3 regions of the Georgenia daeguensis genome follow, and region 1 is predicted to be linked to each of the others. Evidence: riboswitches for the same ligand, from Rfam matches in the RefSeq annotation. Region 1 holds a riboswitch; each other region holds the start of a gene.

What was found. Region 1 has a riboswitch for S-adenosylmethionine ahead of ABD774_RS08855 (hypothetical protein). Riboswitches for the same ligand answer to the same signal wherever they lie in the genome.
Region 2: it holds a riboswitch for S-adenosylmethionine, as region 1 does, so the genes downstream of both, ABD774_RS11935 (methylenetetrahydrofolate reductase) here and ABD774_RS08855 (hypothetical protein) in region 1, are expected to answer to the same signal.
Region 3: it holds a riboswitch for S-adenosylmethionine, as region 1 does, so the genes downstream of both, ABD774_RS14390 (O-succinylhomoserine sulfhydrylase) here and ABD774_RS08855 (hypothetical protein) in region 1, are expected to answer to the same signal.

The regions. Positions count from the first base shown of each region.
Region 1 covers NZ_BAABBA010000007.1:107,812-115,216, forward strand. The annotation lists gene ABD774_RS08840 (putative FMN-dependent luciferase-like monooxygenase) at 1-961, shown strand, start outside; gene ABD774_RS08845 (CMD domain protein) at 970-1,698, shown strand; gene ABD774_RS08850 (alkylhydroperoxidase domain protein) at 1,698-2,309, shown strand; SAM riboswitch class IV at 2,509-2,631, shown strand; gene ABD774_RS08855 (hypothetical protein) at 2,920-3,993, shown strand; gene ABD774_RS08860 (HNH endonuclease signature motif containing protein) at 4,203-5,729, opposite strand; gene ABD774_RS08865 (ABC1 kinase family protein) at 6,081-7,405, opposite strand, start outside.
Region 2 covers NZ_BAABBA010000010.1:166,466-173,870, reverse strand. The annotation lists gene ABD774_RS11970 (alpha/beta hydrolase family protein) at 1-23, opposite strand, end outside; gene ABD774_RS11965 (hypothetical protein) at 121-687, opposite strand; gene ABD774_RS11960 (ABC transporter permease) at 722-1,438, opposite strand; gene ABD774_RS11955 (ABC transporter ATP-binding protein) at 1,435-2,205, opposite strand; gene ABD774_RS11950 (alpha/beta fold hydrolase) at 2,330-3,163, opposite strand; gene ABD774_RS11945 (PLDc N-terminal domain-containing protein) at 3,173-3,409, opposite strand; gene map (type I methionyl aminopeptidase) at 3,845-4,615, shown strand; SAM riboswitch class I at 4,720-4,827, shown strand; gene ABD774_RS11935 (methylenetetrahydrofolate reductase) at 4,863-5,906, shown strand; gene metE (5-methyltetrahydropteroyltriglutamate--homocysteine S-methyltransferase) at 5,916-7,405, shown strand, end outside.
Region 3 covers NZ_BAABBA010000015.1:7,051-14,455, reverse strand. The annotation lists gene ABD774_RS14410 (DinB family protein) at 15-533, shown strand; gene ABD774_RS14405 (MarR family winged helix-turn-helix transcriptional regulator) at 757-1,260, shown strand; gene ABD774_RS14400 (MFS transporter) at 1,299-3,002, shown strand; gene ABD774_RS14395 (alpha/beta hydrolase) at 3,014-4,021, opposite strand; SAM riboswitch class I at 4,173-4,269, shown strand; gene ABD774_RS14390 (O-succinylhomoserine sulfhydrylase) at 4,278-5,603, shown strand; gene ABD774_RS14385 (trimeric intracellular cation channel family protein) at 5,667-6,377, shown strand; gene upp (uracil phosphoribosyltransferase) at 6,391-7,029, opposite strand; gene tadA (tRNA adenosine(34) deaminase TadA) at 7,089-7,405, shown strand, end outside.

The DNA.
Region 1 (7,405 bases):
CTACCGCAACGCGGTCGAGCAGGTCCGGCTGGCCGAGCGGCTGGGCCTCGACGCCGCCTGGGTGGCCCAGCACCACTTCGACGGCGAGGAGGGCGGTCTGCCGTCCCCGCTGGTGCTGCTGAGCCATCTGGCCGCGCTGACCGAGCGCATCCGGCTCGGCACCGCGATCATCACGCTGCCGCTCGAGAACCCGGTCCGGGTGGCCGAGGACGCCGCCGTGCTGGACGTGCTCTCCGGCGGGCGGCTCGAGCTCGGCCTCGGCTCCGGCGGGACGCCGAAGTCGTTCTCCGCGTTCGGGCTCGACGTCGCCGACAAGCACGCCGTGCACGCCGCGAACCTTGACGTCCTGCGGGACGCGCTGGTCGGCGGCGACCTCGGCGACCCGCGCAACCAGCTCTACCCGCCGGCGCACGAGCTCGCGCAGCGCCTGTGGCAGGCGACGTTCTCCGCCGCCGGTGCCGAACGGGCCGGTGCTGCCGGGGACGGGCTGATGCTGTCGCGCACCCAGCCGCGGCCGCCCGGCGACCCGGACGCCACGCTGAGCGAGATCCAGCACCCCGTGATCGACGCCTACCTCGCCGCCCTGCCCGCCGGGACCGAGCCGCGGATCCTCGCCTCCCGCACGCTGTTCGTCGCGGAGGACCGGCAGCGTGCCCGGGTCCTCGCCGGCGCTGGGCTGTTCCGGGCGGTCGAGAAACTGCGCGCGATCGGTCACGACCTGCCCGTCGACGATCTCGACACCGTCATCCGGCGGACCGACAGCTACGTCGGGACGCCGGAGGAGGTCGTCGAGCTCCTGACGGCCGACACGGCGCTCGCCCGAGCCACGGACGTCAGCTTCCAGGTGCACTCGATCGACCCGCCGCACGAGGACGTCCTGCGTTCCATCGAGCTCATCGCCACCGAGGTCGCGCCCGCCATGGGCTGGACCCCCGCACCGCTCGCCGTCGCCAACCTCTGAGGAGAGAGATGACCACCACGACCAACGCGGCCACGTCGGCCGACCCGACCCCGACCGGGCCGGGCGCTCCCGACGCGCCGAACGGCTCAGCACGAGAGACAGCCGAACCACCGGCCGGCGGAGCCGTCCCGGCCGAGCCGGCGGACGTCGTCGACCACCTGCTCGGCGTGCGGCCCGGTGACCGCCTGGACCAGATCCGTGCCGGGCGGCCGGAGGCGAGGGCGAACGCCCAGAAGGCCTACGAGGCGCTGCTCGACCCCGTCGACGCGTCGGACTTCTCGCGTGGCGAGCGGCTCGCCGTCGCCACCTTCGTCGTCGGGCTGCACGGCGCCGAGGACGTGCGCGGCTTCTACGCCGCCCGCCTCGGTGCCCAGGCGGGCGGCTCCGGCGTCGTCGACGCGGTGGAGCAGGAGAGCGCACGCGGGCGCGGCGCCGGGCCTTACGGGGTCTACCGGGAACCGGGGCTGGCGGGAGAGAGCGCGCCGGGCCCGGCGTACCGGGTGACGGACCGGTCCGCGCTGGGCGAGCGTCTGGCCGCCGCGCTGGAGCACGCTCACCTGCTGGTGCTGCGCCCCCGCGAGGCGACGCCCGAGGCGCTGGAGCGCCTGCTGGCGGCGGGCTGGTCCACCACGGGGATCGTCACGCTGTCCCAGCTGGTCGCGTTCCTCGCGTTCCAGGTGCGAGTGGTGCACGGGTTGCGCCAGCTCGCCGTCGTCGAGTCGGAAGGAGCCCACTGATGGCTGCCGAGAAGGTCACCACGTACCCGGAGCTCGACCGGCCCGAGGCGTTCACGCAGGAGAACCTCGGGTGGGTCCCCTGGCTGGACCCCCTGCCGGTCGAGGAGTTCACCGAACGGCACTGGGAGGGGCTGGTCGATCGCCGCCGGGCCGAGAACGCGTACTTCGCGCTGCTGGCCCGCGACCCGGAGGTGCTCGGGGCGCGCACCCGCACGGACAAGGACATCTTCTACAACACCGCCGGCGGGCTCCCGCGCGCCGAGCGCGAGCTGGCCGCGGCGGCGACGAGCCGGCTGAACGGCTGCGTCTTCTGCGCCTCCGTGCACTCGCGCTTCGCCAGCCACCACTCGCGCCGTCCGGACGACGTGCAGAGGCTTCTGGACGACGGCGTCGAGGCCGACCTCGACCCCCGGTGGAACGCGGTCGTCGCGGCGTCCGTGGCCCTGACCAGGACGCCGGTCGAGTTCGGCGAGGGTGAGGTCCGCCGCCTCCGCGAGGCGGGTCTCGACGACCTCGAGGTCGCCGACCTCGTTCACGGCGCCGCGTTCTTCAACTGGGCCAACCGCCTGATGCTCTCCCTGGGGGAGCCGGAGAACCCCGCGGCGCCGTGACCGGTCGTTCCTAGGAACGGTGAGCCCCGGCCGGGCGGGAGCGAGCGCGAGTCCGACGCCGTCCGCGGCGCGAGCGCGACGTGTCCCTCGCCGTCCGCGGCGCGAGCGCGACGTGTCCCTCGCCGTCCGCGGCGTGCCCGGCCGGGGCAACACGCCGTTCGTTGACATCTGAAGTACCGCTGCCCTAACGTCAACCCCAGGTCACGAGTACCAGTGCGCGCCTGACGGGTGCGCTAAGTCCCGGCTTGCTGGTCGGCAACCCCCCACGTGCGGGGGGTGCTCCGGATGAACGACCTGGTCCCGCAAGGGGCAACGGCACGCACCACCAGGTGCATGAGCACGAAGGAAACCGGAACGACATGACTGCGCACACGAGCCCCAGGCAGAACCGCTTCTCTGCTCGCCGCTCCATGTGCATGTGCATGTCGTGTTCGCGAATGTCCGCCTGAGACATTCCCCGCGATGCCCCGGCGCCGCTCCGCGCGCTGACGCATCACCCCTGACCTGAGACCCACGCCCGGGCGAGTGACACGCCTGCGGCGCGGACGTTCTCGGTCAGCCTCCTTCCTGCCTGCGCGCGACTGCGCGACGACACCTGTGGATGTGCACCATGACTGTCTCCCTGCTCCCCTCCCGTACCTCCGACTCCCCGCGTGCCACGATCGGTCTGGACCTGACCGGTCTGGGCGTCTCCACCTCCGCCACCGGGCTCTCCGCCGACCTGCCGGTGGAGAAGTGCGACCTGGCCCGACTCGCCTCCTACACCCGCGCCGCGCACCAGAGCGGCGTCGCCTTCGTCGCCCTCGGGGAGGACTTCCGGCTCCGCTCGGACCGTGCCGTCCGCCGCGACGACTGGCTGGACCCGGTGGTCGCCGCCCGCCGGATCAGCCCGCACGCTGGGGCCGCCGGGCTCGTCCCGGGCGTGCAGGTCGGCCGCGCCGACCTGGGTGTCGTCGCCGGTGAGCTGGCCCAGGTCTCCCGTGAGAACGGCACGTGGACCGGGCTGCAGATCGGCGGAGCCAGCGGTGACTCGCTCGCCCGTTCGCTGAGCGGCGTCAGCCGCTCGCTCACGAGCACCCGCGCATCGCGCGCCCCGCGGCCGCGTGTGGTGGTGTCCGTCTCCGCCGAGCAGGACGTCGTCCTTGCCGGTGAGCACGCGGACGTCGTGCGGATCCGGGAGCAGGACCTGGGGTGGGCCCGCGAGCTGCGCTACGCCGTTCGCGCCGCCGCCCGGGCCGCTGGCCGGGAGGACGACGTCCGCGTCCTCGTCGACCTGCACACCGTGGTCTCGAACGACCGCGCCAGTGCGACGGCCCGCGCCGGTCTGATTGCCGACATCGACGGCGAGAGTGCCCCGTGGGCGGGTGCGCTGCAGGCCTACGGCACCGTGGGGGACATCGTCGAGGTCGTCGAGACGTGGCTGCGCGCCGGCGCGGCGGACGGCTTCGTCGTTCTTCCCGGGTCGCTGCCTGCCGATGTCGCCGCGCTCCTGAAGGGCGTGGTGCCTGAGCTGCGGAGCCGCGGCCTCGTCGAGGAGCGGTCGGTCGCGACCCGTCCGACGGTGCGGCGGCCCGCCGAGGCGGCGCGGGCCCTGGGGGAGCGGCGAGCGCGGACCTTGGGTGCTGCTGCGCCGACCGTGGCTCGCCGTCGCCCCGACCGCCTCGCGACCGCAACCGTCGCCTGAGCACGCTGGTGGCCGCGACGGTCGCATGACCGGCTGGTAGCCACGACGGTCGTCCGACCGGCTGACAGCCGCGACGCGCGCCAGACGCCAGCCGGGACCTGACCGCACGCCGAAGGGCCGCAGATCAACGTCTGCGGCCCTTCGGTGCTGCGCCCGGGCGCGCGCGCGAGCGTCGATCCCAAGTTCGACGGCTCTCGCGTGGGACGCGGTCACGCGGCGGTGCGGATCGTGGTGATGGTGGTGCCGTCTGGTCGGGTGAAGGTCCAGTGGTCGCCGGTGCGTTCGATGGTGATGTCGTGCTGGTGGACGTGGTCGTGGTGGTACCAGCAGAGCAAGATGCCGAGGTGGGCAGCGGTGGGGCCGTGCTGGTCGTACCACCACAGGGAGTGGTGGATCTCGCCCTCGCCGGGTGGCGCGTGGCAGTCGGGGTAGCGGCAGGTGCGGTCGCGGGCGATGATCGCGCGGGTCTGGGCGGCGGTGAAGAGGCGCTCCTCGCGGCCGGAGTCCAGGATCTGGGAGTCGGGACCGAAGATGACGCGGTGGAAGTTGCCCTGGCAGGCCAGGCGGGCGAGGAGCTGGGGGGCGATGGGGGTGCCGTCGGCCAGGGTGGCGGGCTCGGTGCCGACCAGTGCGTTGTGGTCCAGGGCGGCGGGGATGACGAAGGTACCGGCCTGACCGGGGCCCGCGGTGCCGGGGGACGGGGCTGTTCCGGTGTCGAGGCCGAACGCGGTGCCGGGAGGGCCGGCCGGGCGCTGGTCCGCGGACTGGTCGGTGGTGCAGGTGGTGGGGCGGTTGGCGTCGATGAGGCGCCGCAGGGTGTCGTAGGGGACGTGGACCGCGAGGTGAGGGCGGATGCGTGCGCCCGGTTGGAGGATGCCGGCGTCGAGGGTGAGGCGGGCCAGAGATGTCAGGGCGTGGGCGCGGCGCTGGGCGGGGGTGCGGGGGTCGGTGGCGGCGGGGGTGCCGGTGCGGGCGTCCAGGGCGGTCTGGAGCGCCTGGCCGTTGGCGGTGCTGAGCCAGCCGGCGAGGTGGTAGCCGTCGGTGGTGGGGGCCAGGGTCAGGTGCTCGGCCTGGCTGTCGTGGCGGTAGGCGCGGTCGTCGGCGGCGGGGTCGGCGCGGTGGGCCCAGTGCTTGACGAGGTGGGTGAACTCGGTGGCGCCCAGGGTGGTGGCGTGGCTCAGGAGGAATTCCTCGCCGAGTTCGGGGTCGGTCAGGCGGGCACGGGTGGCGGGGGTGGCGGCAGCGTGGGTGGTCAGGGCGGTGGCGTGGTCGGCGCTGATACGCCCGGCACCCAGGGCAGCGGTGGTTCCCGGGAGGTGGTCGCGCAGGCGGCGGGCGGTGCGCACGGCGCTGTGGGCGGTGCTGTGGTGGCGGCCGGTGCGGGCGCGGTACCAGGCTGGGAAGGTGCGGGCGCCGGTGGTGGCCCACATGCCGTCGGTCTCGGCGGCGGTCAGGACGCGGGCGGTGAGCGCCTGGACGCGGCGGTGCAGGGCCTCGGTGGCGTCGACGGCGGCGAGGAGGTCGGCGGGGGGCAGGGCGGCCAGGTCGGCCCCGGCGAGGGTGTCGAGGTGCGCGGTGGCCGCGGCCAGTGCCGCTAGCACGGGCACCGATGCCTCGGCGAGCGGGCCGGCACCAGCGTTGGCGAGCGGGCCGGAACCAGGGTCGGCGAGCGGGCCGGCACCAGGGTTGGTGAGCGGGCCAGCACCTGGGTTGGCGAGCGGGCGGGGGTCCGACATGGGGCCTGGGTTCCGTCCTGGGCCCGGCGCGGGGGCGGGCGGGGGTGTCGTCATCGCGGCGGGCCTCCTTCGTCGTCGTCGTCCGGGGCTGATGCTCGGGCCGGCGGTCCGGGCATGTAGCCAGAATATCGAACGGACGTTCGAAGCAGCAATAGGAATGGCGTTATTCCGCCAAATCTGTGGACGGGGTGGCATCTCCGTCGCGTGTGGAGATCGGCCGCGACCGGAGCCGTCGTTCGAGGGCCGTGACCGGACCCGTCGTTCGAGGGCCGTGACCGGACCCGTCGTTCGACGGCCGTGACCGGACCCGTCATTCATCTACGGGACCCGGGTGGCGTGTGCAGCCCCCGCCTACGGCTCCTCGCGCCGGAAGACGATGATCAGCACGCGCAGGCCCAGCACCACAGAGACCACGAAGAGACCCGTCGCCAGGACGGTGTAGACGCTCGCCTCGTCGGTGACCATGGGCCCGCCGCGGACCGTGAAGAGCACCACCGACATCAGCCCGGTCGTCGCTGCGAGGACGGTGAGCAGGGAGCGGTGCACCAGGTTGGTCACCATCCGCCGGTCCCGGGGGTCCGCCAGCAGGCGCACGTTCGCGTTCAGCCGCCCGTGCTCCGCGGCGTCGGCCAGGCGATCGATCCGGTGGGGGAGCCGTCTCACGATGGGCAGGAGGGCGGTCAGCTCCTGCTCGACCGTCTCCCTCAGGCGGGAGGGGTCGGAGATGCCCGTCAACCGTGCCCGGCTCATCGCCTTCGCCTCGGACACGAGGTCGTAGCCGGGATCGAGCGCACGCAGCGTGCCGTCGAGCGTGGCCATCGCCCGGAACACCGCCGCGACCTCAGGAGGCACACCGAGGCGGAAGGCGTTGATGAGCGTGAACAGCGACGCGAACGCGGCGGTCCCGTCGGTCGGACCTCCGCTCGTGTAGCGGAGGATGAGAACACCGATGGCCTGCTCGAGGGCGCGCTCGTCGATCTCCTCGGGTCGCTCCACCAGCTCGAGCAGCGCGTCGGCCGCGGCCATGGAGTCCCCCGTGCCGACGCCGGCGAGGAACTGCCCCATGGCGCGGCGGGTCTGGGCGCCGAGCCGGCCGACCGAGCCGAGGTCCAGCATGCCGAGCGTGCCGTCGTCGGCCACGAGAACGTTCCCGGGATGGAGGTCGACGTGGAAGATCCCGCTCTCCAGCAGCTGGTCCATGACGGTCTGCAGCAGGGTGCCCGCGAGCTGCGCACGCACGTCGGGCCCCAGACGCGCAAGGGTGTGCTCCGCCCCGGTGAGCGGGACGCCGTCGAGCCGGTCCATCACCAGCACCCGCGCGGTGCACAGCCCGGGCACGGGCGTCGGGACGCGGATCCCGTCGCTGCCGGCGCGCTCGAGGGCGGCCGCCACGCCGCGCATGTTGTCCCGCTCGACGGTGAAGTCGAGCTCCTCGGTCAGTGCCGCGGCGAACCCCTCCGCCAGGTCGCGCAGGCCGATGCTGCGCCCCCAGTCGGTGCGGGCGTCGAGCACCGAGGCGAGCCGGACCAGGATGTCGAGGTCCCGTTCGACGTCGTGCTCGATCTCCGGCCGCTGGACCTTGACGACGACGCTCTCCCCGCTGGCCAGCCGCGCCGCGTGCACCTGGGCCACCGAGGCGGACGCCAGCGGCTGCTCGTCGATCTCGACGAACGTCT
Region 2 (7,405 bases), on a different contig from region 1:
GTGGTGATCTCGACCTCGGCCATGCCTCTACCGTAAAGGGTTGGTATGGACTTGGTGCGGAAGCGGTTCCGAGATCTCGGGATGCGGGCACTCCGTGCCCCGGCGGACCCGCGCCCGCGGTCAGCCGTTGACGATGGCCGCCAGCGCCGTCAGGGCGTCGCGCCAGAACTTCTTGGTCTCGCCCACCGCCTCGGCGTCGGGGAGGCGGACGTGCTGGGCGGAGAGACGGACCTTGGGCCGCCCGTCCCGCCCGGGCGGCATCGCGTCGACCACGAGGCTGACGCGTGAGCCGTCGGCGGCCGTCAGGCGCAGCGACCGCGGCTCCGTGCCGCCCACCATCTCCCAGTCGACGTCCAGCCAGTCCCGGCGCAGGTCGTCGTCGGCCAGGTGCGGCCACAGCGCCTCGCGCGTGGTGTACAGGGTCTTGGTCGCGCCGGCCTCCCACGAGCCGTCGCTGCGCTGGCCGGGCGCACGCAGGCCGCGGGACTGCTCGTAGCCGACCGTGACGCTCTGCGCCCACCAGCCGTCGACGTCGTGCTCCCCGCCCAGCCACCGCGCGATGCGGGTGTGGTCCCACTCCTGCGCACCGGCGTCGTCGAGCAGCGCGTACCACTCCACGCGGGAACGTCCGGTGGCGTCACGGAGGCGCTCGTCGCCCACCTGCTCGGCGTTGCTGCGCGTGGCCATGACTGGGAGGGTACGCGCGGGCGGCGCGGACGGGCTACGGCGTGCGGCGGCGCAGCGTCGCCGCCCCCAGGAGCAGGACGCCGACGACGAAACCCACGAGCACGCTCAGCTCGAGGGTCAGGTCGGGCGAGTCCTGCGTCGAGACCGCGTTCATGGCGTCGACGGCGTAGGAGAGCGGCAGCACGTCGGAGACGTACTCCAGCGCGCGCGGCAGCTCGTCCCGCGGCACGAGGAGGCCGCACAGCAGGAACTGCGGCAGCACGATCGCGGGCATGAACTGCACGGCCTGGAACTCGGTGTTGGCGAAGGCGGAGACGAACAGGCCCAGGGCGACGGCGAGGAGGGAGTCCAGGACGGCGACGAGCACGAGCAGCCCCCATGGGCCGGCCGTCTCCAGCCCGAGCGGGCCGAGCATGAGCGCCGACGCGACCACCGCCTGGGCCACGGCGACCAGGCCGAAGGCCAGCGCGTACCCGAGCAGGAAGGACACCTTGCTCAGCGGGAGGCTGAGCAGCCGCTCGAGGGTGCCGGACCGGCGCTCGCGCAGCGTGGTGATGGAGGTGATCAGGAACATGATGATGACGGGGAAGAGCGCCAGGAGGGCCGGGCCGACGCGCTGGAAGACGGGCCCGCCGTCGTCGTAGATCCACCACAGCAGGGTGAGCAGCACCACGGGGACCACCACGACCATCGCGACGGTGCGTGGATCGTGCCGGAGCTGGGCGAGGACGCGAAGCGCGGTGGCGGTCACCGGCGAACCTCCTCGGAGCCGTGGCGGACCAGGTGCAGGAACGCGGCGTCGGCGTCGGTGGTGCCGGTGGAGCGCAGCAGCTCGCCGGGGGTGGTGTCCGCGAGCACGCGGGCGGCCCGCAGCAGCACCAGGCGGTCGCAGCGCACGGCCTCGTCCATGACGTGGGAGGAGACCAGCAGCGTGGTGCCCGAGGCCGCGATCCGCCGGAACGTGGTCCACAGCGAGTCCCGCAGCACGGGGTCCAGGCCGACGGTCGGCTCGTCCAGGACGAGCAGCTCGGGCGAGCCGAGCAGGGCCGTGGCCAGCGAGACCCGGGAGAGCTCACCGCCCGAGAGCGTCCTGACCATCTGGCGCCGGTGGTTGCCGAGGCCGACCGTCTCGAGCGCCTCGTCCACCGAGACCGGACCCTGGCCGGCGTCCACCCCGGCGTGGTGGGGCGCACCGAGGATGCGCGCGAAGTAGCGCAGGTTCTCCTCCACCGTGAGGTCCTCGTACACGCTCGGCGCCTGGGTGACGTAGCCGACCCGGCGGCGCAGGTCGGGGCTGCCGGCAGGGCGGCCGAGCACCCGCACCTCCCCGCCGGCGACCACCTGCACGCCCAGGATCGCCCGCATGAGCGTGGTCTTGCCCGCCCCCGACGGACCGAGCAGACCAGTCAGCGTGCCGGCGCGGACGGCCAGGTCGACGTCGTCGAGCGCCGTGCGGCCGCCGCGGACCACCCGGAGCCGGCGGACCTCGACGGCCACGTCCTCCATGCCTGCCTGCATGATGGACCTTCGCCGGCACCGCCAGGGGCGAAGCGCGACCGGCGCGCCGGGGCGCTGCGTCATCCGGCCACCGGGGCGATGCCCCAGCCGCGGCGCCCGCGCCGTCGCCCAGGCCCGTCCGGCGTCAGCCGGGCCCCTGCCCGGCTGCGGCGGCCACCTGGTCGAGGATCGCGCCGGCCACCTCGTCCGGCTCGGTCTCGGGCAGCCAGTGCCCGGCCGTCAGCTCCACGAACCGGTACGCGGCGCCGACGTGGTCGCCCGTGCGGCGGGCCGCCCCGCGCCGCAGGGCCGGGTCGGCCGATCCCCACAGGTACGTCGTGGGCACCGCGACGTCCCCCGGCGGGCGCAGGCGGGTCAGCGGCAGGGCCCGGTACCAGTTCAGCGCCGCGCGCAGCGCGCCGGGCTCGCGCATCCGGCCGGCGTAGTGCTCCGCCGACGCGGCCGGCAGGCCGGACCCGGTCAGCAACGTCACGAGCCGCCGCTCGAGCAGCGCCTCCGGCAGCCGCGGCAGCTGGAACAGGCCGACGTACGAGGTGCGCAGCGCCTGGCCGGGGTTCGCCATCGCCCGGGCCAGCGCGCGGGGGTGCGGGGTCGAGACCGCCGTGAGCGAGGCCACCCGCTCGGGGTGCAGGGCGGCCGCCGCCCAGGCGACGCCGCCGCCCCAGTCGTGCCCGACCACGTGCGCCTGCTCCACGCCGGCGGCGTCGAGGACGGCCAGCGCGTCGTCGACCAGCCACTCCAACCGGTACGCCCCGCGCCGGGGCGGCCGGGCCCCGGGGGAGTAGCCGCGCTGGTCGGGCGCGAGCGTGCGCAGGCCCTCGGCGTGCAGGGCCGGCACCACCGCGCCCCAGCAGGAACCGTCCTGCGGGAAGCCGTGCAGCAGCAGCATCGTCTCGCCGTCGACCGGGCCCTCGTCGCGGACGTCGAGGACGAGCCGGCCGCGCCGGACCTGTCGCACCCGCACGGTCTAGGACCGGACGCGACCGCGGGAGAAGTAGAGGAGCGGCCCGACGAAGTTGATCGCGATGATCCCGGCCCAGGCGATCTTCGACCCCCTGACCAGCTCGGGCGGGCGCCGCGCCAGGTCGGTCCAGGCGGCGATCGCGAGGGCCGCCTCGACGGCGCCCAGGGCCCCGACCGCCCGGCGCTGTGCGGGCGTCAGGTCCTTCCAGCCCTTCTTCCCGGTCATCTTCCTACCGGTCATCGCCGGTCCCTTCTCTCGTGATCTCGAGGCGTGTGCGCCCTTCTCCAAGCATCGCGCCGGCGGCGGCCGAGCACAGCCGAACGGCAACCGCGTCCAGGTCCGGTGGCCGCCCGACCGCCACACCCACCCCTCCGCCCGCCACCCACTCCCCCTGCCCACCCTTCCGCCGACCCCACCCGGCGCACCGACGTCGGCCGGCTGCTAAGCGCTGGGCGCCCCGGACGCTCTCGATGCTTAAGTGCTCCTGCGCAGACCAAGCGCGCCTGAGACCACTTCGTCTGCTGAGGAGCACTGATTCGTCGGGCGAGCGCTGGTGCGGCCCGGGCAGGCTGCCATGCGCGCGCGGAACCAGACGGGCCGCGGACGCGGAGGGCGTGGGGGAGGTCGCACCCCCGGGACGGCGAACCGACGGCCCGGGCACCTAACCTTGAGGCCGTGATCGACCTGAAGACCCCCGCCGAGATCGAGGCCATGCGCCCGGCCGGCTCCTTCGTCGCCGAGGTGCTGACCGCCCTGAAGGAGAAGGCCGCCGTCGGCGTCAACCTCCTCGAGCTCGACGCGCTCGCCCACGACATGATCCGCGAGCGTGGCGCCGAGTCCTGCTACATCGACTACCACCCCTCCTTCGGCGCCTCCCCGTTCGGCTACGTCCTGTGCACCTCGGTCAACGACGCGGTGCTGCACGGGCTGCCCCACGACTACGCGTTGCGCGACGGCGACCTTCTCTCCGTCGACTTCGCCGCGAGCGTCGACGGGTGGGTGGCCGACTCCGCGCTCAGCGTGGTGGTCGGCAGCGCGCGGCCGGAGGACCTGAAGGTCATCGAGGCCACGGAGGCCGCCCTCGACGCCGCGATCGAGACCGCCGTCGTCGGCAACAAGATCGGCGACATCTCCGCCCGCATCGGAGGCGTGGCCGCCTCCTACGGCTACCGGGTCAACACCCAGTTCGGCGGGCACGGCGTGGGCCGGACCATGCACGGCGACCCGCACGTGCCCAACGACGGCCGCCCGCACCGCGGTCTGCCGCTGCGTCCGGGCCTCGTCATCGCGATCGAGCCGTGGTTCATGTCCGGCACGGACGAGCTCTACACCGACGACGACGGCTGGACGCTGCGCAGCAAGGACGGCTCGCGCGGCGCCCACTCCGAGCACACCGTCGCCGTGACCGAGGACGGTCCCGTGGTGCTCACCGCCCGCAACGGGTGAGGCACACGTCCGCCAGCCTGCCCGGCCAGCCACCCAGGTCTCAGTGGGTGGGACCTCCGCGTCCCGGTGCCCGCCGGGCCCGTCCGATCGGTCATGATCGGCCCTGACCATCCAGAGCGGCCGAGAGTCCTGGCTCCGTGACGCCGCAGCAACCCCCTCGCCGACGCCCCGCCGTCGCCGCAGGAAGGTGCTCACGCCAGGTGCGATGGAGTGTGATCAGCCGGTGTCGACGTCTAGCCTCGTGACCGTGCCCACCGACCACCCGACGGTCTCCTTCGAGCTCTACCCGCCGCGGCGGGCGGAGCTGGTCGAGACCGTGTGGCAGCGGGTGCTCCGCATGGCCGACGCCGGACCGGACTTCTTCTCCGTGACCTACGGCGCCTCCGGTTCCTCGCGCACCGCCTCCGCCGAGCTCGTGCACCGCCTGCTCGCCGAGACCGGCGTGCCGCCGATCGCGCACCTGACCTGCGTGGGCGCCACCCGCGAGGAGCTCGCCGACCGGGTGCGCGGCCTGCTGGACGCCGGCGTGCGCGACTTCCTCGCCCTGCGCGGCGACCCGCCGGCCGGCGAGACCGAGTGGGTGCCCTGCGCCGGCGGCCTGAGCCGGGCCAGCGACCTCGTCCGCCTCATCAGGGAGGTCGAGTACGAGCGGCTGGGCGCCCCCCGCCCCGACGGCGGACGCGAGACGACGGCGGAGCCGCCCTCCGTCGTCGCCCAGGACCTGGGGATCGCACCGGCCGACGTCGTCTCGGTCGCCGTCGCCGCCTACCCCTCCGGCGCGAGCCACACCCGCGAGGCGGAGCTGGCGGCGCTGCACGAGAAGCAGGACTCCGGCGCCGACTTCGCGATCACGCAGGTGTTCTTCGACGCCGAGGCCTACGCGTCGCTGGTGGTCGACGCCCGCGAGGCCGGGATCCACATCCCGATCCTGCCCGGGGTCATCCCCATGACCGACCCGGGGCGGCTGCACCGCCTCGCCCAGCTCACCGGGGTGCCGGTGCCCGCGTCGCTCGACGCCCTGCTCGCGGTCGAGGACGACGTCGAGCGCGTGCGGCGCGGCATCGACGCGACGCTGACGCTCATCGACGGCGTGCTGTCGGCCGGGGCGCCGGGGCTGCACCTGTACACCTTCAACCAGGACCGCCCGGCCCTCGACGTCCTCGAGCACCTGCGGGCCCGCGGGCTGCGCAACCCCGCGATCGCCGGCCCGGAGGCCGCCGCACGCCCGACCGCGGCAGCCGGCGCGTCCTACGGCTCCCCCCAGCACAATGGGGACGTCGCCCCGAACTGAGGAGCCGCCATGCCCAGCCCGGTCACCGTGGACCGCACCGTGCCGTACTTCCCCGGGGCCACGGTCCTGGGGTACCCGCGGATCGGCCCTGGGCGGCAGCTGAAGAAGGCGCTCGAGGCGTTCTGGTCCGGCCGCAGCGAGGTCGACGACCTGCAGGTGAGCCTCGAGAAGCTGCGCATGGAGACCCGGCGGCACCTGGCCGACCTCGGGCTCACCTTCGACGACGGCGCCATCCCGCTGGACTTCTCCCCGTACGACCACGTGCTCGACGCCGCCGTGATGCTCGGCGCCGTGCCCGAGCGCTTCGCCCACGTGGTCGACGCCGCCGGGCGGGTCGGCCCGGACGGCTACTTCGCCCTCGCGCGGGGCGACGGCGAGCGGGCGCCGCTCGAGCTGACGAAGTGGTTCGACTCCAACTACCACTACCTCGTCCCCGAGATCGGGCCCGGCACCCCGATCCGATTCGCCGACGACAGGCTGGTGCGCGACTTCCTGCAGGCCGCCGCCGACGGCGACACCGTGCGGCCGGTGGTGGTGGGCCCGCTGACCTTCCTCCTCCTCAGCAAGCCCGCGGAGGGCTCGCCCAAGGGGTTCCACCCGCTCGACCGGCTCGACGACGTCCTCGCCGCCTACGCGGACCTGCTGCGCGCCTTCGGGGACGCCGGCGCGCCGTGGGTCCAGCTCGACGAGCCCGCCCTCGTGGTGGACACCTGGGACGTGCCGCGGGAACGCGTGCTCGCGGCGCTGAGCCGCGGGCTCGAGACGCTGGCCGGGGACCTCGCCCGGCCGGCGCGGCCCGCCCTGTTCCTCGCGGCGCCGTACGGCGACCTGGGGGATGCGCTGCCCCTGGTCGCGGACAGCCACGTCGAGGCGGTCGGGCTCGACCTGGTCCGCGGCCCGCTGCCCCGCCCCGAGGTGCTGCGCCGCCTCGCCGGCAAGGTGGTGGTGGGCGGCGTCGTGGACGGGCGCAACGTCTGGCGCACCGACCTCGAGCGGGCCCTCGACCTCCTCCAGCGGCTCAGCGACGGCATCGGCGAGGGCGCACGGGTGGGGGTCTCGACATCGTGCTCCCTCCTGCACGTCCCGCACGACGCCTCCCGCGAGCGGCGCCTGGGGCTGTCCCTGCGCCCGGCCCTGGCGTTCGCCGACCAGAAGGTGGAGGAGGTGCAGATCCTCGCCCGCGGGCTCGCGCTCGGAGCCGGCTCGGTCCGCGCCGAGCTGGCGGCCGCGGGGCAGGCGCGCGACGCCCGGACCAGGCTCCCGGGGGTGCGGCGCGACGACGTCGCCGCCCGCGTCGCCGCGCTGACCGAGCCGGACCTCGCCCGCGCGCCGTACGAGGAGCGGAGCGCCGCGCAGGCCGCGACCCTCCGCCTGCCCGCCCTGCCGACGACGACGATCGGGTCGTTCCCGCAGACGGCCGAGCTGCGCCGGGCGCGCGTGGCGCTGAAGAAGCACGACCTGGACCGCGAGGGCTACGAGCGCGTGGTGCGCGAGGAGAT
Region 3 (7,405 bases), on a different contig from region 1:
CCTCGGGAGGCGCTATGGCGATCGAGCCGGACACCAAGGACTGGACCTGGGTGCTGCAGCGGCGCTGCGAGCAGTGCGGCGCGGAGGTCGCGGGGGAGACGCCCGCCACCGTGGCCGCCCTGGTGCGGGCGGCGGTCCCGCGCTGGCAGGCGGTGCTCCGGCGCCCCGGCGTCGCGGAGCGGCCCGACGAGGGCACGTGGTCGCCGCTCGAGTACGCCGCGCACGTGCGCGACGTCTTCGGCGTGTTCCGGGCCCGCCTGGCGCTCATGCTCGCGGAGGACGGTCCCACCTTCGCCGACTGGGACCAGGACGCCGCGGCCGTCGCCGGCCGGTACCGGGACCAGGACCCCGCGGTGGTCGCGGAGGAGCTCGCCGGCGCGGGCACCGCCGTCGCGGACGCGTTCGAGGCGGTCCCCCAGAGCGCGTGGGAGCGTCCGGGGCTGCGGTCCAACGGGTCGGCGTTCACCGTGCGCACGCTCGCCCAGTACTTCGTCCACGACGTGCTGCACCACCTGCACGACGTGCGCGGCTGACGGCGCACGCGACTCCTTTCTGAGGACCGCAGAACGAGCCGAGGACCGACGTCGGGAAGTCGGTTCTCGACGCAGATGTAGGTCCTCACGGGCCAGGTCCCTCGGCCGTGCGGGGCTGACACGACTCACGCGAGCGAGCCGCCGAGCCGCCGAGCGCGCCGGTGACCGACAACACCAGCCCACTAGATAGATGCATGGTGCATGTAGATGTACCGTGGGGGACATGTCCGATTCCTCCCTCGCGCGGCCCGAGGCCTCCGAGCGCGTCCTCGAGGCGCTCACCTCCTTGATCCGCCGCAGCCGCACCTCCGCCGCGCTCGTGGCGCAGGCCTGCGGGCTCCAGGGCGCCCAGGTCCAGCTGCTCTTCGCGCTGCACCGGTCCCAGGAGTGCCGCGTCGCGGGGCTCGCCACGCACCAGCTGGTCGATCCTTCGGTGGTCAGCCGCCAGGTGGCGGCCCTGGAGAAGCTGGGCCTGGTCGCCCGACGGTCGGACCCGGACGACGGCCGCGCCTCGCTCGTCTCCCTCACGGAGGCGGGGCGCGAGAAGCTCCGCGAGGTGCGCCGCCTGCACCTCGAGGCGGTCGTCGGCTCCATGGAGGACTGGCCGGTCGAGCGGATCAGCCGCCTCGCCGACGACCTCGCGGACCTCACGGACGCCTCCGCCGTCGTCTACGCCAAGCTCTCCGGCACCGCGCCGGCCGACACCGAAGCCAAGGATCACGCGTGAAGAAGAAGGACCTGACCTCCCGCCGGGCCTACGCCGGCATGACGTCGGAGCAGGCGGCGCTCGCGCACGAGGAGCACCGGCAGATCCTCAAGGTGCTCACCGGCCTGCTGCTCGGGATGTTCGTCGCCAACCTCTCCGGCACCATCGTGGGCAACGCGCTTCCGGTGATCGTCGGCGAGATCGGGGGGACCCAGCAGCAGTACACCTGGATCGTCACCTCGACGATCCTCGCCTCGACGGCGATCACCCCGATCGCCGGGAAGCTGGCCGACCTCTTCGACAAGAAGAAGCTGCTGCTCGGCTCGCTCGCGCTCTTCGCGCTCGGCTCGCTGGTGGCCGGCATGTCGACCTCCGCGGGCATGCTCATCGCCGTCCGGGTGATCCAGGGCATCGGGATGGGCGCCAACATGGTGCTCACCCAGATCATCATCGCCACGATCATCCCGCCGCGGCAGCGCGGCCGGTACAACGGCTACATGGGCGCCGTCATCGCCCTGGCGACCGTGTCCGGGCCCCTCGTCGGCGGCCTCATCGTGGACCTCCCGTGGCTCGGCTGGCGCTGGTGCTTCTGGGTGGCGATCCCCTTCGTGGCGGCCGCGTTCGCCGTGCTCTGGAAGAACCTCCACGTGCCCGGCCGCGGCCGTCCGGGTGCGAAGGTCGACTGGGCCGGCGCGGCCCTCATCTCCCTGTCCGCCACGCTGCTGCTCATCTGGGTCTCGTTCGCCAACCACGAGTTCGCCTGGATGTCCTGGCAGACGGCGGCGATGCTCACCGGCGCCGTGGTCGCCGCGCTGGCGTTCGTCCTGGTCGAGCGGCGCGTCAGCGAGCCGGTGGTGCCGCTGCACATCCTCACCGAGCGGACCACGGCGCTGGCGGTCGTGGCGAGCCTCGCCGTCGGCACCGCGATGTTCGGGACGATGATCTTCCTGGGCCAGTACTTCCAGATCGGCCGCGGGTACAGCCCGACGATCGCCGGCTGGCTGGGCCTGCCGCTCATGGGTGGCCTGCTGATCTCCTCCACGGTGTCCGGGAACCTGGTCACGCGGAGCGGGCGGTGGAAGCCCTACGTCGTCGGCGGCGTGGCGCTCCTGGCTGCAGGCATGGGGCTCATGGCCACCGTCGGCGCGACCACCCCGCTGTGGGCGGTGAGCCTGTACCTGCTCCTCGCCGGGCTCGGCCTCGGCGCGTCCATGCAGAACCTGGTGCTGGCGGTGCAGAACACCGTGGACGTCGGCAACGTCGGCGCCGCCACCTCGACCGTGACGTTCTTCCGCAGCCTCGGCGGCGCGGTCGGCATCCAGGTGCTCGGCGCGGTCTACGCCGCCCGGGTCACCTCGCTGACCCTCGCCGGGTACGCGGAGCGCGGCATCGACGTGACCGAGCTCGACTCCTCCACCTCCTCCCTCGACCTCTCCGCGCTGCCGGCGGACATGGCCGAGGTGGTTCGCGAGGCGTACGGCGACGGCATCGGCATGGTCTTCGCCGGGGCGGCGCTGATCGCGGCGGTGGGCCTGGTCGCCGTCGCCTTCATGCGTGGCACCGAGCTGCGCTCCACCTGGGAGGTCCCCGCCGCCGCGCGCGAGGTCATCGAGGCCGACGCCGGCCCCGGGACGACGGCGGCACCCGGGGACGTCACGCCCGCCACCACAGCCATGGTCGACCGGAGCGGCGAGACGGGACGCACCGCGGACGACGGCGGAACCGGGCCGGCGTCGCCGGACCTGGAGCAGGTCGGTCGCTGAGATCCGTAGGGTCAGGCTCCGCCGTCGACGCCCAGACGGGCGTCCGCCCACTCGATCGCGCTGCGGGTGTAGTACTCCCGGCCCGGCTGGGGGGAGAGCGCGAGGTCGTGGATGCCGCCCGGCACCTGGAGGATCGTGACGTCCTCCCCGATCATGGGCGCCCGGCTGATCATCTGGCGCACGTCGAGGACCACGTCGGAGGTCGACAGGTCCGCCGGCCCGGGGTGCTTGCTGTCCCCGGACCGCGTGGAGCAGCACAGGAGCACGGGCACCGAGACCTCGAGCCCTCGGCCGATCTCGGCCTGGGCGCGGCGGACCGTGCGGACGAACCCGGCGCGGGCGGGGAAGCCCTCGTGGGGCTTCAGCGACAGGTCGTACTCCCAGTCACCGCCGGTGCCGGTGTGCAGGTACCTGCCGTAGGCCTGGCTGAGCGAGCCCACCGGGAGGCTCGGCAGCCAGGCCCCGAGCTTGTCGACGATCTCGGTGACCGGGACCCGGGTGAACCAGCCGGAGTTGAGGTCCAGCCACGGGGAGTTGAGGACGACGGCGTCCACGCTTCCGGGGTGGTCGGCCGCCCAGAGCACTGCCTGCAGGCCGCCGGTCGAGTGCCCGAGGAGGACCACGGGGCGCGGGCCGCCCTCCCGGATGATCGCGAGGGCCTTGCCGATCTCCTCGTCCTGCACGCGCAGGTCACGGATGTCGTCCGGGCGCGGGTGCCCGTTCGTGGAGCGGCCGGAGCGGCGCATGTCCAGGCCGTAGAAGTCGTAGCCGGCGTCGATCCACGCCTGGGCGTGCTCGGCCTGGAAGAAGTAGTCGACGAACCCGGGCAGGTAGAGCACAGCTCGGGTCGCGGAGCCGGCGTCCCTCTGGTGGACGAGCGTCGCGACGTCCGGGGCGCCGGGCTCCTCCCCGCCGTCGAGACGGTCGCCGAGCGGGATCGTGCGCGCCACCCACGGCGGACCCAGCAGGTCGTCGTCGACGGGCGGGGGCGCGGCTGCGGGCTGGGCGTCGTAGCTCATGGCCCGATCATGTCAGCAGGACCGCCGGTGCGGTCAGCCGCGGCCGCGCGGACCGGTCCGGCAGGTGGACGCGGCCAGGGCCCGGTCTCAGCATGCGGCCTTGGGCCGGGCGCGACCCCGCCCCGCCCGGGCCGCACCGTACGATCGCCGGACACCATCCAGAGCAGCCGAGAGATCTGGCTCGACGACGCTGCAGCAACCTCCCACCTGCGTGTGGGGAAGGGTGCTTCCGCCAGGACCGATGGAGGAGCGCGACATGTCCGACCTGCCTGCCTGTCCGTCCGAGCCTTTCTGTCCGCCGGACCTGCCGCGGCCCGCGGTCGACCCCGCGGGCCTGCGCCCCGGCACCCTCGCGGTGCGCGGCGGGCAGTACCGCAGCGCGTTCCAGGAGACCTCCGAGGCGCTCTACCTCACCCAGGGCTTCGTCTACGACCGCGCCGCCGAGGCCGAGGCGGCGTTCGCCGAGGAGATCGAGCGCTACACCTACTCGCGCTACACCAACCCCACCGTCACCACCTTCGAGGAGCGGCTCGCCCTCATCGAGGGGGCCGAGGACTGCTACGCGACGTCGACCGGCATGTCAGCCGTCTTCACCGCCCTCGCGGCGCTGGTGAGCAGCGGCTCGCGCATCGTGGCGGCCCGGGAGCTGTTCGGCTCCACCCTGTGCGTCTTCGACGACGTCCTGGCGCGGTGGGGCGTGCGGACCGACTACGTCACCGGCACCGACCTCGACCAGTGGGCCGCGGCGCTCGCCACCCCCGCCGACGTCGTTTTCCTCGAGTCGCCGTCCAACCCGATGCAGGACGTCCTCGACCTGCCCGCGATCGCCCGCCTCGCCCACGCCGCCGGCGCGACGGTCGTCGTGGACAACGTCTTCGCCACCCCGGTGCTGCAGCGGCCGCTCGAGCTCGGCGCCGATGTCGTCGTCTACTCCGCGACCAAGCACATCGACGGCCAGGGCCGGGTCATGGGCGGCGCGATCCTCGGCGCGCGCGAGCTGGTGCGCGGGCCCGTGCAGTCCCTGATCCGCAGCACCGGCCCCAACCTCGCGCCGTTCAACGCGTGGGTGCTCGCCAAGGGGCTGGAGACGCTGCCGCTGCGGGTGCGCGCGCAGACCGCCACGGCGCTGGAGCTGGCGCGGTGGCTCCAGGAGCAGCCGGGCGTGGCCTCGGTGCGCTACCCGTTCCTCGCCTCCCACCCGCAGCACGACCTCGCGCGGGCGCAGATGAGCGGGGGCGGGACGGTCGTCACGTTCACCCTCGACGGCTCCGGGCTCGCCAGCGCGGACCCGGCCGCCCGAGCCGACGTCGAGCGCACGTTCGCCTTCCTCGACGCCCTGCGCGTGGTGGACATCTCCAACAACCTCGGCGACGCGAAGTCGATGGTCACGCACCCGGCGACGACGACGCACCGCCGGGTCGACCCGGGCACCCGCGACGCGCTCGGCATCCTCCCGACCACCGTGCGGTTCTCCGTGGGGCTCGAGGACGTCGAGGACCTCCGGGAGGACCTGGACGCGGCGCTCGCTGTCTTCCGTGGCGTGCGGGGCGCGCAGGGGCGGGTGCCGGCCGTCGCCGGCTGAGGCGGCTGAGGCGGCGCGCCGGGTTCCCGTTGCCCGCCGCCGGGGCGGGCGCAAGGATCTGGTGTGGCCGCGGACGTGACGGAACAGCTCGGAGACCTCCTGCCGGACGTCTTCCGCGCGATCGACCTCACCGGCGTGCTCCTCAACGGGGTGCTGGGCGGGACCATCGCGCGTCAGCGCCGCTTCGACCTCGTGGGCTTCGCGATCCTCGCGATCGTGTCCGCGCTCGGCGGCGGCATGCTGCGCGACACCCTCCTGCAGGCGGGCCCGCCGGTGGCCCTGACGGACCCGTACTACCTCGGCACCGCCCTGGCGGGCGCCGTCGTCGCCTTCTTCGTCCCGCTGGGCGGGCGGTGGTGGAACCGGACGTTCCTGCTGGCCGACGGCGTCGTGCTGGGCTGCTGGGCCGCCACCGGGACGGCCAAGGCGCTCGCGGCCGGCCTCGGTGCGCTCCCGGCGGTCCTCCTCGGGGTGACCACCGCCGTCGGCGGCGGCATGATCCGCGACGTCGTCGTCGGGCAGGTGCCGTCCATCTTCGGCGGCAACACCCTCTACGCGACGTCGGCCGTGTTCGCCTGCCTGGCGATGACCGCCCTGTACTCCTGGGGGTACGAGACGGCGGGGATGGTCGCCGCGATCGTGGTGGGCGCCGGCGTGAGCATCCTGGCGCACTGGCGCCGCTGGGTCCTCCCCGACGCGGAGGCGGTCCGGCTGCCCGTCCCGAGCCGGCTGCAGCGCTGGTGGCGGCGGCACCTGCCGCGGGAGCCCGGCTGAGGCGACCCCGGCGTCAGTCGACGACGCCGTAGAGGCGGTCGCCCGCGTCGCCGAGGCCGGGGACGATGTACTTGTGCTCGTTGAGCCGCTCGTCGACGGCGGCCGTGACGATGGTGACGTCGCCGCGCTCACCGATCGCCTCGTCGAGCGTGCGCAGGCCCTCCGGGGCCGCGAGCAGGCAGATGGCGGTGACGTCCCGCGCGCCCTTCTCCAGGAGGTAGTCGATGGCCGCGACGAGCGTGTGACCGGTGGCGAGCATCGGGTCGAGCACGAAGCACTGGCGGCCCGAGAGGTCGTCGGGCAGGCGGTTGGCGTAGGTGATCGCCTCGTAGGTCTTCTCGTCGCGCTGCAGCCCGAGGAAGCCCACCTCCGCCGTCGGGAGCAGCCGCGTCATGCCCTCGAGCATGCCCAGGCCCGCCCGCAGGATCGGCACCACGATCGGGCGCGGCGAGGCGAGGTGCGTGCCCGTCGTCGTCGCCACCGGGGTGGTCACCTGGATCTGGGTCACCCGGACGTCGCGCGTGGCCTCGTAGGCCAGGAGGGTGACGAGCTCGTCCACGAGGAGCCGGAACGTCGGGGACTCTGTGGTCTCGTCGCGCAGGACGGTCAGCTTGTGGGCGATCAGCGGGTGGTCCGCGACGTGCAGGCGCATGCGCCCAACGTACCGTCCGTCGCCCGGCCCGCCGCACGGCGTGCGCCATCATGGCTCCCATGACCGCCACGGGCCCGGGTGCCGCGCCGCCGACCGACGCGGTGCTCGACGACGCGATGCGGCTCGCCCTGGAGCTGGCACGCGAGGCGGTCGGCGACGGCGACGTCCCGGTCGGTGCCGTCGTCCTCGCGCCCGACGGCTCCGTCGTCGGGCGGGGCCGGAACCGGCGTGAGGCCGACGGCGACCCCACCGCCCACGCCGAGATCCTCGCCCTGCGGGAGGCGGCCGCCGCCCTGGGGACGTGGCGGCTGGAGGGCTGCACGCTGGTGGTCACGCTCGAGCCGTGCACGATGTGCGCGGGCGCGATCGTGCTGGC